DNA from 3 places in the Cronobacter universalis NCTC 9529 genome. Region 2 is predicted to be linked to each of the others. Evidence: predicted binding sites of a transcription regulator. Region 2 holds the regulator's gene; each other region holds the start of a gene.
What was found. Region 2 encodes CRP, which controls carbon source genes, mostly activating them, when cyclic AMP is high. Its sites were predicted from a motif close to ATGTGANNNNNNTCACAT; they were not measured.
Positions count from the first base shown of each region.

Region 1 (3,278 bases), 890 kb from region 2:
AGGCTGCTCTTATAGTCGCCGTCAAAGTCGATTTTCACTTCTGACCGGTAAGTCAGTGCGTAGCGGTTGTTCTTATCCAGCTCATAAAGAATACCGGCGTTCCAGCCAAAGCCCCACTCGTCGCCTTTAAGATGCGCAATCTGGGTATCGCTGGTAACGCCAGCCAGTGACTGTGCCGTCTGGGGATCAATCAGACCTGCTTGCACAAGGCCCGGTAAGCTTGGGCCGAGGCTTTGTGTAAGATCGCCCGCGTAACGCTCGATTTTCGCGCGCGCATACACGGCGTCGAAGCCCACACCGAAGCTCCAGTGGTTATCGAGGCGATAGGCGCCGCTGAGGTTCAGGTTGAGCGTTTCGAGGTCGGTTTTGCCGCCTACGGAACCTGCCGCATAGTCGTTGTTATATTCAGTCGCAAGGCCATAGTTGGAGGTGACGGACGCCCCCCAGCCAAACTGCTCGTTAATCGGCGCGACAAAGTGCAGGTTTGGCACCCAGGCGGTCGGCGCGATGTTATCGGCGTCCAGGCTGCGGCCCGTACGGGATTGACCAGACACATTCACATCCGGGTCGACGAAAATCGCGCCGCCGGAGAATGTCGGGCGATCGAACATGGTAATCAGCGCCGGGTTACGGCTGACGTTGCCTGCGTCATCCGCCATAGCGCCTTCACCGGAATAGGCACGGCCCAGACCGGAGGCAGAGAATTCGTTTAACTGGAAACCTGCGGACCAGGCCTGAGAAGACACGATTGCCACTGCGACTGCTAAAGCAGATTTGGTAAACAGGGTTTTCTGGCGCATGACCATAACCTCATCCATTTATTTTTATTCAAATAATGTTACGTGACGTAACAGGAGCGCGGAGTGTAGGGTCTGAGGTACGGCATGGAAATCAGACCAGTGGCGAGAGTATAGGTTCGACCAGCAGAGATGTTGCAAGTATGTTTATAAGTTTTTTCAATTGTGATCTAAGAAACGCGATCCGTTTAGCAAATTTTCGGGGTGCGCCAATTCATCAATCTGGTGATTATTGCGTTAGATCATTTTTAAGTGTGATTTCGGTCACTTATAAGCGTAAACGGGAAGAACAGGTAGAGCGGTTGCAGCGCGGGGCGTAAAATAGCCTTATCTCTTTTCAGGAAATACAGAGGAAATCACCATGACCAAATGCAGTGCTGATGAAACCCCGGTTTGCTGCTGTATTGATGTAGGCACCATTATTGATAACACCGACTGCGTCGCCTCTTACAGTCGCGTGTTTGAAAACCGCGCCGACGCCGACGCCACGCTCGCGGCGCTCACCGCCAAAGCGCGTGAAGTCGAATCCGAGCCGTGCCAGATCACCCCGCGCTTTACCGAAGAAGCCGATGGCGTGCGTCTGGATATCGATTTTGTTTTCGCCTGCCAGGCGGAAACTGTCATTTTCCAGTTAGGCCTGCGTTAATCCTGCCGCTTACGCCCCGGCCTCGCCGGGGCGCATTTCTTGTTACGTAATTCGTGTTTTGCCTCGCAATTTTTCCTTTATGTGATTGGCTGAATGTAAAATTCTGGTTAAAACTGTTATCAGGTCAGACCACTTAATACATCTTTAGCCTTTTCACAGGGGAACGTTATGAGTCAGGCACTACCGCTGGTCACCCGTCAGGGGGATCGCATTGCCATTGTCAGTGGGTTACGCACGCCTTTCGCCCGTCAGGCGACGGCGTACCACGGCGTTCCGGCGGTCGATCTCGGTAAAATGGTGGTCGGCGAACTGCTGGCCCGCAGCGAAATCCCGCCTGAAGTTATTGAACAGCTCGTCTTCGGCCAGGTGGTGCAAATGCCGGAAGCGCCCAACATCGCGCGCGAAATCGTGCTCGGCACCGGCATGAGCGTCCATACCGACGCCTACAGCGTCAGCCGCGCCTGCGCCACCAGTTTTCAGGCGGTGGCGAACGTCGCCGAAAGCCTGATGGCGGGCACTATCCGCGCCGGGATCGCCGGCGGGGCCGATTCTTCCTCCGTGCTGCCTATCGGCGTCAGTAAAAAACTGGCGCGCACGCTGGTGGACGCGAATAAAGCCCGCACCGCCGGGCAGCGCCTGAAGCTCTTCTCGCGCCTGCGTCTGCGTGACCTGCTGCCGGTGCCGCCCGCCGTGGCGGAATATTCCACCGGGCTTCGCATGGGCGACACCGCCGAGCAGATGGCGAAAACGCACGGCATCACCCGCGAACAGCAGGACGCGCTGGCGCATCGCTCGCACCAGCTGGCGGCGCAGGCGTGGGCGGAGGGCAAATTGCGCGATGAAGTGATGACCGCTTACACGCCGCCGTACCGCGAGCCGCTCAGCGAAGATAACAATATCCGCAAAACCTCGTCGCTGGCCGATTACGCGAAACTGCGCCCGGCGTTCGACCGTAAACACGGCACCGTGACTGCCGCCAACAGCACGCCGCTCACCGACGGCGCGGCGGCGGTGATTCTGATGACGGAATCCCGCGTCCGCGAACTCGGCCTGACGCCGCTCGGCTATCTGCGCAGCTACGCTTTTACCGCGGTGGATGTCTGGCAGGACATGCTGCTGGGCCCGGCCTGGTCGACGCCGCTGGCGCTGGAGCGCGCCGGACTGACGATGGCCGATCTCACGCTTATTGATATGCATGAGGCTTTCGCCTCGCAAACGCTCACCAACCTGAAGCTGATGGCGAGCGAGCGTTTCGCCCGCGAGGTGCTGGGCCGCAGCCAGGCCACCGGCGAAGTAGATGAAAGTAAATTTAACGTGCTCGGCGGATCTATCGCCTACGGGCACCCGTTTGCCGCCACCGGCGCGCGAATGATCACCCAGACGCTCAATGAACTACGCCGCCGCGGCGGCGGTTTCGGGCTGGTCACCGCCTGCGCGGCGGGCGGGCTCGGCGCGGCAATGGTACTGGAGGCCGAATAATGGAATCGACATCCGCATTTGTTTTACAGATGCGCCCGGACAACGTGGCGGTGGTGACCATCGACGTGCCGGGCGAGAAAATGAACACGCTGAAAGCGGAATTTGCCCGCGACGTGCGCGCCATCGTGAAAACGCTTCGCGACAACCGCGATCTCGCGGGCGTGGTGTTTATCTCCGCCAAGCCGGATAACTTTATCGCCGGCGCGGATATCAACATGATCGCGCACTGCCAGAGCGCGCAGGAGGCCGAAGCGCTGGCAAGCCAGGGCCAGCAGATCATGGCGGAGATCCACGCGCTGCCGGTGCATGTGGTCGCGGCTATTCACGGCGCATGCCTCGGCGGCGGGCTGGAGCTG
Region 1 is NZ_CP012257.1:3,016,938-3,020,215, reverse strand. It holds gene fadL (long-chain fatty acid transporter FadL) at 1-800, opposite strand, end outside; gene AFK65_RS13915 (YfcZ/YiiS family protein) at 1,159-1,443, shown strand; gene fadI (acetyl-CoA C-acyltransferase FadI) at 1,612-2,922, shown strand; gene fadJ (fatty acid oxidation complex subunit alpha FadJ) at 2,922-3,278, shown strand, end outside.
Region 1: the regulator CRP is predicted to act here: its motif matches at 1,050-1,067, upstream of AFK65_RS13915 (YfcZ/YiiS family protein).

Region 2 (3,278 bases):
CAGTCGCGCAAATATCTGCACACCTATGACGAAGCGGTGCCGTGGAACCAGGTGCCCGGCACTTTCACGCCGTGGCAGCCGCTGCCGGAGCCGACGGACGTGCTGTTTTACGAAGGGCTGCACGGCGGCGTGGTGACGCCGCAAAACGACGTGGCGAAACATGTCGATCTGCTGGTGGGCGTGGTGCCTATCGTCAACCTGGAGTGGATACAGAAGCTTATCCGCGATACCAGCGAGCGCGGCCATTCACGCGAGGCGGTGATGGATTCCGTGGTGCGCTCAATGGAAGATTACATCAACTACATCACGCCGCAGTTCTCACGCACCCATATTAACTTCCAGCGCGTGCCGACGGTGGACACCTCCAACCCGTTCGCCGCGAAAAGCATTCCGTCGCTTGATGAGAGTTTCGTGGTCATTCACTTCCGCAATCTGGACAATATCGATTACCCGTGGCTGCTGGCGATGCTACAGGGCTCGTTTATTTCACATATCAATACGCTGGTGGTGCCGGGCGGCAAGATGGGGCTGGCGATGGAGCTTATCATGCTGCCGCTGGTGCAGCGGCTGATGGAAGGCAAGCAGATAGCGTGACAGAGTGGCCTGGCGGCGCTTCGCCTGCCGGGCCGCCCGTCGTCAGATTACGCCTCAATCACTTCATACGAATGGGTGATGTTGACCCCTTTGCCGAGCATCAGCGCCACCGAACAGTACTTCTCCGCCGACAGATCCACCGCGCGCGACACTGCCGCGTCCTTAAGGTCTTTACCCGTCACCACAAAGTGCAGATTGATATGCGTGAACAGACGCGGGGCCTCTTCGCGGCGCTCTGACGTCAGTTTCACTTCGCAGTCGATCACGTCGTGACGGCCTTTTTGCAGGATAGAGACCACATCAATCGCGCTACAGCCGCCTGCGGCTATCAGGACCATTTCCATCGGGCTCGGCGCTTTGTCGCCGGAGTTGCCGTCCATCAGGATCTGATGCCCCGAAGCGGACTCGCCAAGGAAGGTTAACCCTTCTACCCATTTCACTCGTGCATGCATGTTAATCGCTCCAGGCTATTCATTTTTCTGACAGATTACGCGCGCGCGTTCCCGGAGGCAATGGAAGCGCGACCTGCGTCAAGCTGAAACGAGACAACAGGAGACACCTGAGAAAAGCTATGCTAAAACAGTCTGGATGCAGCGGCGATACATTGATGTTACGCATGGGTGCAGAGGAGAAGACAATTTATCGGCTGCGATGTCCACGGACAGCCAACTTCCCTGGAAGCGGGAAGATGATGATTGCAAAGCCAGACAGGGGTTACGCGCCCTGTCTTTGGAGCCAGTTTAAAACAGAGGATAACCGCGCATGGTGCTTGGCAAACCGCAAACAGACCCGACTCTTGAATGGTTCTTGTCACATTGCCACATTCATAAGTATCCATCTAAGAGCACGCTGATTCACCAGGGTGAAAAAGCGGAGACGCTGTATTACATCGTTAAAGGCTCAGTGGCAGTGCTGATCAAAGATGAAGAGGGTAAGGAGATGATCCTCTCGTACCTGAATCAGGGAGACTTCATCGGCGAACTGGGTTTGTTCGAGGAAGGTCAGGAACGCAGCGCCTGGGTTCGCGCTAAAACTGCCTGTGAAGTGGCTGAAATCTCTTACAAAAAATTCCGTCAGCTGATCCAGGTTAACCCGGATATTCTGATGCGTCTCTCCTCGCAGATGGCTCGCCGCCTGCAAGTCACCTCCGAGAAAGTGGGTAACCTCGCCTTCCTCGACGTGACCGGCCGTATCGCGCAGACCCTGCTGAACCTGGCCAAACAGCCGGACGCGATGACCCATCCTGACGGGATGCAGATCAAAATCACGCGTCAGGAAATCGGCCAGATCGTCGGCTGTTCTCGCGAAACCGTTGGCCGCATTCTGAAAATGCTCGAAGATCAGAACCTGATCTCCGCCCACGGTAAAACCATCGTGGTTTACGGTACCCGCTAAAAAATCAAAAAACGGCGTGTCGCTTCGGTAACACGCCGTTTTTGTATCTATACTTCTCCCCTATGTGGCGTCGTCTTATCTATCATCCTGAAATCAATTACGCTTTACGGCAAACGCTGATCTTAAGCCTGCCGGTGGCGGTCGGGTTGATGCTGGGCCATCTTCAACAAGGGTTGCTGTTTTCACTCGTCCCCGCCTGCTGCAACATTGCCGGTCTTGATACCCCGCACAAACGCTTTTTTAAACGACTGATCATCGGCGCCTCGCTGTTCGCGCTGAGCAGCCTGGCGGTGCAGCTTCTGCTGTTACAGTCTGTGCCGCTGCCGCTCATTCTGCTGATGCTGGCGCTGCTGCTCGGCGTAACGGCGGAGATCAGCCCGCTGCATGCGCGTCTCCTGCCCGCGTCGCTTATCGCGGCCATCTTCACGCTAAGCCTCGCCGGAAATATGCCCATCTGGGAGCCCATGCTGCTCTATGTCCTCGGCACGCTCTGGTATGGCGCGTTTAACGGGTTCTGGTTCTGGCTGTGGCGCGAGCAGCCGCTGCGTGAATCGTTAAGCCTGATTTATAAAAGTCTCGCCGACTACTGCGAAGCGAAATACAGCCTGCTGACGCGCCACACCGAGCCGGAACAGGCGCTGCCGCCGCTGCTCGTGCATCAGCAAAAAGTGGTGGATCAGATAAGCCAGTGCTATCAGCAGCTACAGATGCTGTCGGCGACCAAACAGAACGGCTACAAGCGCCTGCTGCGCACGTTTCAGGTGGCGCTGGATCTCCAGGAGCACATTTCAGTCTCCCTGCATCAGCCCGCCGAAGTGCAAAAACTGGTGGAGCGCAGCCACGCCGAAGAAGTGCTGCGCTGGACGGCGCAAACCGTCGCCACGCGGCTGCGCACGCTTTCTGACGATATTCTCTATCACCGTTATTCACGCCGCTTCTCAATGGATAAGCAGATTGAGGCGCTGGCGAAAATCGCCCGCCAGCACCCGGACAACCCGGTCGGCCAGTTCTGCGAATACCATTTCAGCCGCATCGCGCGCGTACTGCGCACCCAGCGACCGCTCTACGCCCGTGACCTGATGGAGAGCGGCCAGCGTCGCCTGCCGCTGCTGCCGGCGCTGAAAAGCTATCTGTCGCTGAAATCCGCGGCGCTGCGTACCGCCGCGCGTCTGGGCGTAATGCTGGCGGCGGCGGGCCTGTTAGGCAGCGCGTTCCAGTTGCCGAAGCCGTACTGGATCCTGATGACGGTGCTGTTCGTCACGCAAAACGGCTATGGCGCGACGCGGGTG
Region 2 is NZ_CP012257.1:3,911,397-3,914,674, forward strand. It holds gene AFK65_RS18095 (phosphoribulokinase) at 1-594, shown strand, start outside; gene AFK65_RS18100 (OsmC family protein) at 642-1,046, opposite strand; gene crp (cAMP-activated global transcriptional regulator CRP) at 1,357-1,989, shown strand; gene AFK65_RS18110 (YccS/YhfK family putative transporter) at 2,052-3,278, shown strand, end outside.

Region 3 (3,278 bases), 1.1 Mb from region 2:
CGTCGCCCACGCCGCCGGTGGAGTGTTTATCCACGACCGGGCCGTTGAGGTTCAGGCTTTTCCAGTCCAGCACGGTGCCGGAATCGCGCATCGCCATCGTCAGCGAGACTCGCTCCGGCATGGTCATGTCGTGAAAGAAAATCGTCATCGCCAGCGCGGCGATCTGGCCTTCGGACACGGTGTTATCGCGAATGCCGTTAATAAAAAAGCGGATCTCTTCGTCGCTGAGCGCATGGCCGTCACGCTTTTTACGAATAATTTCTTGAGCGAGGAACACGGTACCCCCCGTGAATAAGGAAGAACGATGGCGGATGGCGCGAAGCCCCGCCTGGTGAATCGGTTGGCCTGATGGCAAAGCGCCATCAGGCACAACGTGGCTTAGTAGCTGCTGGCGCTTTTGCCGTCGCCGTGGCCGAGCGCCTGGAGCAGGCTCGCCAGCAGGCTGGAGGCGCCAAAGCGGTAGTGACGGGCATCGGCCCAGTCAGCGCCCAGTAGTTCATCCGCCACCGCCAGATATTTGGCCGCGTCTTCCGCCGTGCGCACGCCGCCTGCCGGTTTAAAGCCCACGGTTTCCGCCACGCCCATATCGCGGATCACTTCCAGCATGATGCGGGCGCTTTCCGGCGTCGCGTTCACCGGCACTTTCCCGGTTGAGGTTTTGATGAAATCGGCACCCGCTTTGATAGAGATTTCAGACGCCTTGCGGATCAGGGCTTCTTCTTTCAGCTCGCCGGTTTCGATAATCACTTTCAGCAATACGTTGGCCGCCGCGCAGGCGTCTTTACAGGCTTTCACCAGGTCAAAGCCGACCTGCTCGTTGCCCGCCATCAGCGCGCGGTACGGGAAAACCACGTCCACTTCGTCTGCGCCATAGGCAATCGCCGCGCGGGTTTCCGCCAGCGCGATGTCGATATCGTCGTTGCCGTGCGGGAAGTTAGTGACAGTGGCGATACGGATATCCGGCGTACCCTGCGCGTTCAGCGTTTTACGGGCGATCGGGATAAAGCGCGGGTAGATGCAGACCGCGGCGGTGTTGCCCACCGGGGTTTTGGCCTGATGACATAAGGCGATCACTTTTTCATTGGTGTCGTCGTCATTCAGGGTGGTGAGGTCCATCAGTTGCAGCGCGCGCAGGCTGCTTTGGGTTAAATCGGTCATAACTTTCTCCAACAAAAAAATGTATCTCGGATGAGAAACTCAACACGTTGGAGCGGTCGTGGTTCCATGAAGAAGAGCTGCGTCGTCCGCCGTCACGCTGAGATCCTTCTCACCGCACATCATTGCCATCAATGTTAAAATTCTAACACCGACAGGCAGGGTGATTTTGTGTCTTGTTTCACAAATTGCAAAGTAAGGTTTGCATACTTTGCGCCATTATATGTGATTAACACAACATTATGACAGTCGGAATCGTGCGCCGGAAATAAAAAAGGCTGGCACGACGCCAGCCTGAATATTACGGGAAATGTGAAAATAATAACATTCTCACATCCTTCTACAGTGCAAGAAACAGTCCGGCAATCGTCGCGCTCATCAGGTTAGAGAGCGTACCGGCCGCTACGGCCTTCAGCCCAAGCTGCGCGACGTCGTGGCGGCGGTTGGGAGCCATACTGCCCAGCCCGCCAATCAGGATGGCGATAGAAGAAAGGTTAGCAAATCCGCACAGCGCGAAAGAGATAATCGCTTTGGTGTGATCGGAGAGCACCTGTAAGCCCGCCGCCGCCACCGCGGCGTCCTCTTTCAGGTATTCGCCGAAGTTCATATACGCCACGAATTCGTTGATGATGAGCTTCTGGCCGATAAACGAGCCCGCGACCATCGCTTCATTCCACGGCACGCCAATCAGCCAGGCCACCGGCGAGAATACCCAGCCGAGAATCAACTGGAGCGACAGCTCCGGGTGATTAAACCAGCCGCCGATGCCCGAGAGCATCCCGTTCAGCAAAGCGATAAGCGCCACAAACGCCAGCAGCATCGCGCCGACATTAAGCGCCAGCTGCATCCCGGCGGAAGCGCCGGAAGCGGCGGCGTCCAGCACGTTCGACGGGCGGTCGGGATCGTGCTGCGCCGCGTCCAGATGCGGCGCGTCGTGCGGGGTTTCTGTTTCCGGGATAATGATTTTAGCAAACAGCAGGCCGCCAGGGGCCGCCATAAAGGACGCCGCAATCAGGTATTCCAGCGGCACGCCCATCTGGGCATAGCCCGCCAGTACTGAGCCTGCCACCGATGCCAGGCCGCCGCACATGACCGCGAAGAGTTCAGAGCGGGTCATCGTGGCGATGTACGGGCGCACCACCAGCGGCGCTTCGGTCTGGCCGACAAAAATATTGGCGGTCGCCGAGAGCGATTCCGTGCGGGAGGTTTTCAGCACTTTGCGCAGCGCGCCGCCCAGCAGGCGGATCACCAGTTGCATAATGCCGAGATAATAGAGCACCGCGATAAGCGAGGAGAAGAAGACGATAACCGGCAGGACGCGCAGCGCGAAGATAAACCCGCCGCCGCCGAACACCTCGAACATTTTGTCCGACACCAGCCCGCCAAAGAGGAACGAGATGCCGTCATTGCCGTAAGCGATAACGTTCGCGACACCTTCAGACATCGCCAGCAGCACTTTGCGCCCCGCAGGCACGTAAAGCACCAGCGCGCCGATAGCCACCTGAATCAGCCAGGCGCCCACCACGGTGCGCAGATTAATCGCCTTTCTGTTACTGGAGAGCGCAACCGCTATCAGCAGCAGCGCCAGCATCCCCACCAGCCCCATCAATATTTGCATACAGTATCCCTGTGTAAGGAGTGAATTATGTTGCCCCGCGCGCGCAGGCGCGGCGATTTAACGACAGGGAAGCTGATGAAATCCAGACGCTTTACGCTTTTTTAAGCAAGCGTGGACAGTGGGTCACATTTTGAGGCGTGGGAAGATCGCGCGGGTGTTTTCAAGAACGGTGTGGGCGATAACATCAGGCGACTCGGGGCGCAGCTCGCAGAGGACGTCAAACACGCCGGTAACCCGCTCCGGGCGGTTCGGCTGCCCCTGCCAGCCGTTCAGCGGCATATCCGGCGCGTCGGTTTCCAGAAGCAGCGCAGAAAGCGGCAGTTTTGCGATGACGTCGCGCGTCTTTTGCGCGCGCGGGTAGGTAATGGTGCCGCCGACGCCGATCCGGTAGCCGAGATCCACAAAACGCTGCGCCTGTTGCAGACTGCCCGCGAAGCCGTGCACCACGCCGGTACAGGGCAGCGCGTGGCGCTTAAGGCGCATCGCGAGCTTATCGTGGGTGCGG
Region 3 is NZ_CP012257.1:659,371-662,648, reverse strand. It holds gene deoA (thymidine phosphorylase) at 1-277, opposite strand, end outside; gene deoC (deoxyribose-phosphate aldolase) at 379-1,158, opposite strand; gene AFK65_RS03060 (NupC/NupG family nucleoside CNT transporter) at 1,496-2,773, opposite strand; gene AFK65_RS03055 (metal-dependent hydrolase) at 2,897-3,278, opposite strand, start outside.
Region 3: the regulator CRP is predicted to act here: its motif matches at 1,379-1,396, upstream of deoC (deoxyribose-phosphate aldolase).